Regions from separate parts of the Blautia sp. MSK18_10 genome, predicted to be linked through region 2. Evidence: predicted binding sites of a transcription regulator. Region 2 holds the regulator's gene; the other holds the start of a gene.
What was found. The regulator Rex, encoded in region 2, represses fermentation and respiration genes when NADH is low (regulators of the CRP and FNR family bind a similar motif). The targets are predictions, from matches to a motif close to ATTGTTAANTANTTAACAAT.

Region 1: a site for Rex is predicted at 1,410-1,429, ahead of adhE (bifunctional acetaldehyde-CoA/alcohol dehydrogenase). Genes of this name have one in related genera too.

The regions. Positions count from the first base shown of each region.
Region 1 is NZ_JAJCGT010000001.1:246,560-248,770, reverse strand. Features, by position in the region: gene adhE (bifunctional acetaldehyde-CoA/alcohol dehydrogenase) at 1-1,169, opposite strand, end outside; gene typA (translational GTPase TypA) at 1,674-2,211, opposite strand, start outside.
Region 2 is NZ_JAJCGT010000009.1:79,839-82,049, reverse strand. Features, by position in the region: gene LI074_RS06145 (ABC-F family ATP-binding cassette domain-containing protein) at 1-727, opposite strand, end outside; gene LI074_RS06140 (redox-sensing transcriptional repressor Rex) at 988-1,635, shown strand; gene LI074_RS06135 (bifunctional ADP-dependent NAD(P)H-hydrate dehydratase/NAD(P)H-hydrate epimerase) at 1,725-2,211, shown strand, end outside.

The sequences.
Region 1 (2,211 bases), on a different contig from region 2:
TTTTCCATCTTTTCCTTCTCTCTTGTGTCAATGTAGAGAGCGGAGGTATGTCCATAACCGCCGTCAGCTACAAGCTGTTCAGCTTTGGCAATCGCTTCGTCAAAAGTTTTGGCCTTGTACATGGCAAGTACAGGGGAAAGCTTCTCATGTGCGAATTCTTCGCTGATGTCTACAGATTCAACTTCACCGATCAGAATCTTTGTCTCAGGAGGAACTGCAACACCGGCCATCTCAGCGATAGTGGCAGCCTTCTGGCCTACGATCTTTGCATTCAATGCGCCATTGATAAGGATAGTTTTTCTTACTTTCTCTAATTCATCCGGTTTCAGGAAGTAACATCCTCTGTAAAGGAATTCTTCTTTTACTTTCTTATAAATGCTCTCAAGAACAGTTACAGACTGTTCGGAAGCACAGATCATACCATTGTCAAAGGTCTTGGAATGGATGATGGAGTTAACTGCCAGACGGATATCTGCACTGTCATCAATGATAACAGGAGTATTTCCGGGACCTACACCTAAAGCAGGTTTTCCGGAAGAATAGGCAGCCTTAACCATTCCGGGACCACCTGTGGCAAGGATGATGTCTGCTTCACGCATAACCTGATTTGTCAGATCAAGACTTGGAACATCGATCCATCCGATGATTCCCTCCGGTGCACCGGCTTCTACAGCTGCCTCCAGAACAACCTTTGCTGCCTCAATGGTACATTTCTTTGCACGGGGATGCGGACTGATGATGATTGCATTACGTGTTTTCAGTGCGATCAGAGTTTTGAAGATTGCAGTAGATGTTGGGTTGGTTGTAGGAATAACAGCAGCAATCAGACCGATCGGTTCAGCGATTTTCTTAATACCGTAAGCAGTATCTTCTTCAATCACACCGCAGGTTCTGGTATTCTTATATGCGTTGTATACATATTCGGCTGCGTAATGGTTCTTGATAACCTTATCTTCTACAATACCCATTCCTGTTTCTTCAACAGCATTTTTAGCAAGCGGGATACGTGCTTTGTCAGCAGCAGTAGCGGCAGCTTTAAAAATCTTATCTACCTGCTCCTGGGTAAATGTTGCGAAAATCTTCTGTGCCTCTTTCATGGCTGCAATCTTTGCAGTAAGGGCTTCAGGGGTGTCGATGATGGTTGGGATAGTGTTCTCTTTTTTTGCCATTTGGGAATCCTCCTGTTTGTGTTTTCGTTAAAAGTATTTACCGTGACCTGTTATGTTTTTATTATATAAATAAACGGATTATTCGGTCAACAGTAACATTGATATGAGCATAACGAAATATTATGGTGAAAATTGTGCATAATCACGTAAATAATGTGAATAAAATATCAATTGTCAGAATATATGAGAAAAATTTAACAATATATGTTCTGTTGGCAACTGAGAGAAAGTTAAAAAAATAACGTTAATAAATTAACAACCTCGATGATGCTATTATATGACTTTGTTAATCATTTGTCAATTACATAGCATATGAAAAAGTTAACAAATACTAACTAGGAATTTCGTGAAAATATAACAATATAATTTGTAGAAGGATTTATGTTTTTCCATATGTTTGCAGGAGATTAAGAGTTACTGTGAACGGAGTGAACAGTAATGATTAAGAAAAATTAAGCCCCGCAAAATCTGCGGGGCTTAATTTTTCTTAAATTTCTATTTGTTTCAGGCTTTTCTGAAAGCGGCTCTCTTACGTTCTCTGGAATCCAGCAGTCTCTTACGGATACGGAGAGACTCCGGTGTAACCTCAAGGAGTTCATCCTGGTCGATGAAATCGATGGCCTGTTCCAGACTGAGAACTCTTGGTGGAGTTAATTTCAGTGCATCATCAGCGGAAGAAGAACGTGTGTTAGTCAGATGTTTTGTCTTGCATACGTTCAGCTCGATATCTTCGGCTTTACCATTCTGTCCGATAACCATACCGCTGTAAACCTTTGCACCAGGTCCGATAAACAGAGTACCACGCTCCTGGGCTGCGAACAGACCATAAGTAACAGCTTCACCAGCCTCGAAAGCGATCAGAGATCCCTGTTTTCTGTACTGGAAATCTCCCTTGTAAGGAGCATATCCGTCAAACATAGTATTGATGATGCCGGTACCCTTGGTGGAAGTAAGAAACTCACCGCGGAATCCGATCAGTCCACGGGAAGGAATGTGGAATTCCAGACGGACAGTACCGTCACTGGCAGTACTCATACCCTGC
Region 2 (2,211 bases):
AGTTGCCACTGTACATACGCATATTTCCTGCTTCGATTTCCACAACTTTTGTTACGACTTTGTCAAGAAAGTAACGGTCGTGGGATACGATAAATACAGCACCCGGGTAATTCAGAAGATAGGTTTCCAGCCAGGAAATACTCTCCATATCCAGATGGTTGGTAGGCTCATCCAGAAGAAGAATGTCAGGGCTGGCAAGAAGCAGTTTACCCAGAGCTACGCGGGTTTTCTGGCCGCCTGAAAGAGTTTCTATCTGGCGTTCGAAATCTTCTTCTGTGAAACCAAGACCTTTTAATACACCCATGATCTCACTTTTGTAAGCGTAACCATTTTCCAGTTCAAACTGGTGACTCAGTCTTGTGTAAGTATTCATCAGGCTGTCCAGAGCATCTCCGGTGGTGGTTTTCATTTCCTGTTCCAGAGAGCGCAGACGGTTCTCCATATCAATAATGTGCTGTTTGGTGGAAATCAGTTCTTCGTAAATGGTATGATGGCCATGAATGTCCTGATACTGGGCAAGGTAGCCGATATTTTTATCTTTGGCAAGTACCACGTTTCCTGAATCCGGGGAGAGCTCATGCATAATGATTCGCAGCAGAGTCGTCTTGCCTGCACCGTTATTGCCGATGAGAGCTGCCTTTTCGCGGTCTTCTATATGGAAACTGGCATCCTTGAGAATGATTTTTTCGCCAAAGGATTTACAGATATTCTGACATGATAAAATCATAGGAATTCCTCCGTTTGTAATTTGTCCGCGTACTATTATAATCGAAAATGCCTGTTTTTGAAAGCATTTTAAGAGATTTTGTCCAGGGAAAAGAAAGCATCGGATGGATGCATGGAAGAAAATATGATATTCCGGGGAATTTTTCAGAATGAAATTGATAAAAAAATACAGAAATATTTGGTCAAAAAGTACAAATTTAATTTGACAATAAAATAACATCTGGGTATAATTGACATAGATAAGCTAAGGAGGGAAAATTTGTGGAAGCTAAGGAAATTTCGAAAGCGGTAATCAAGCGTTTGCCGCGGTACTACCGCTACCTCGGTGAATTGATGGAGGAGAATGTAGAGCGTATATCTTCAAATGATCTTAGCAAGAAGATGCATGTGACGGCTTCCCAGATTCGTCAGGACTTAAATAATTTCGGTGGTTTTGGTCAGCAGGGTTACGGCTATAATGTACGCTATTTGTATACAGAAATCGGTAAGATCCTTGGGCTGGATACTGTACATCCGATGATTATTCTGGGTGCCGGTAATCTGGGACAGGCATTGGCCAATTATGTGGATTTTGAAAAGCGCGGATTTAAGCTGGTTGGTATTTTTGACGTCAATCCTGTACTTGAGGGGATTGCAGTTCGTGGAATTGAGATTCAGATGTTGAGCGATCTTCCTTTGTTTCTGAAGGAGAATGAGGTTGAGATTGCGATCCTGACTCTTCCTAAAAACAAAGCCAAAGAGATGGCAAAGATTTTAATTGATAATGGAATTAAGGCAATCTGGAATTTTGCACATATTGATCTGGATGCCCCGGAGGATGTAATGGTAGAGAACGTACATCTTTCAGAGAGTCTTATGACTTTGTCCTATAACCTGAGTGAGTACAGAAAGGAACATGAAGGTATGTAAGGGATAACTGTGAAACACAAGGCTGTGGTCATCTGATCACAGCTTTTCTCTTGTATGTAAATGTGTTATTGTAAACAGGAGGTGAACAGATGAGAGAGATTGTAACTGCTGTTGAGATGAAAGAACTGGATCATAATACGATTCAGAAAGCCGGGATATCGTCTCCGGTACTTATGGAGAGGGCGGCATTAAAGACGGTTGAGGAGATTGTACAGAGATTAAAGAATAAAGAAAAAGAGAAAATCCTTGTGGTCTGCGGAACCGGCAACAATGGCGGAGACGGATTGGCGATTGCCAGACTGCTTCAGTTGAGAGGAGTCAGAACCTGGTATTATATTGCGGGTAAGGAAGAGAAAATGACTGCTGAAACTGCCGGACAGCTTAAAACAGCAGAATATTATCAGGTGCCCCGGGTGCATAACCTGGATCTGGATGAATATACTACTATAGTAGATGCCATCTTTGGGGTTGGACTGAGCAGACCTGTAGAGGGAAAATATGCAGAGCTTATCAGTACAATGAACCGGGCATCTGCGTATAAAGTAGCTGTGGATATTCCATCCGGGATTGACTCAG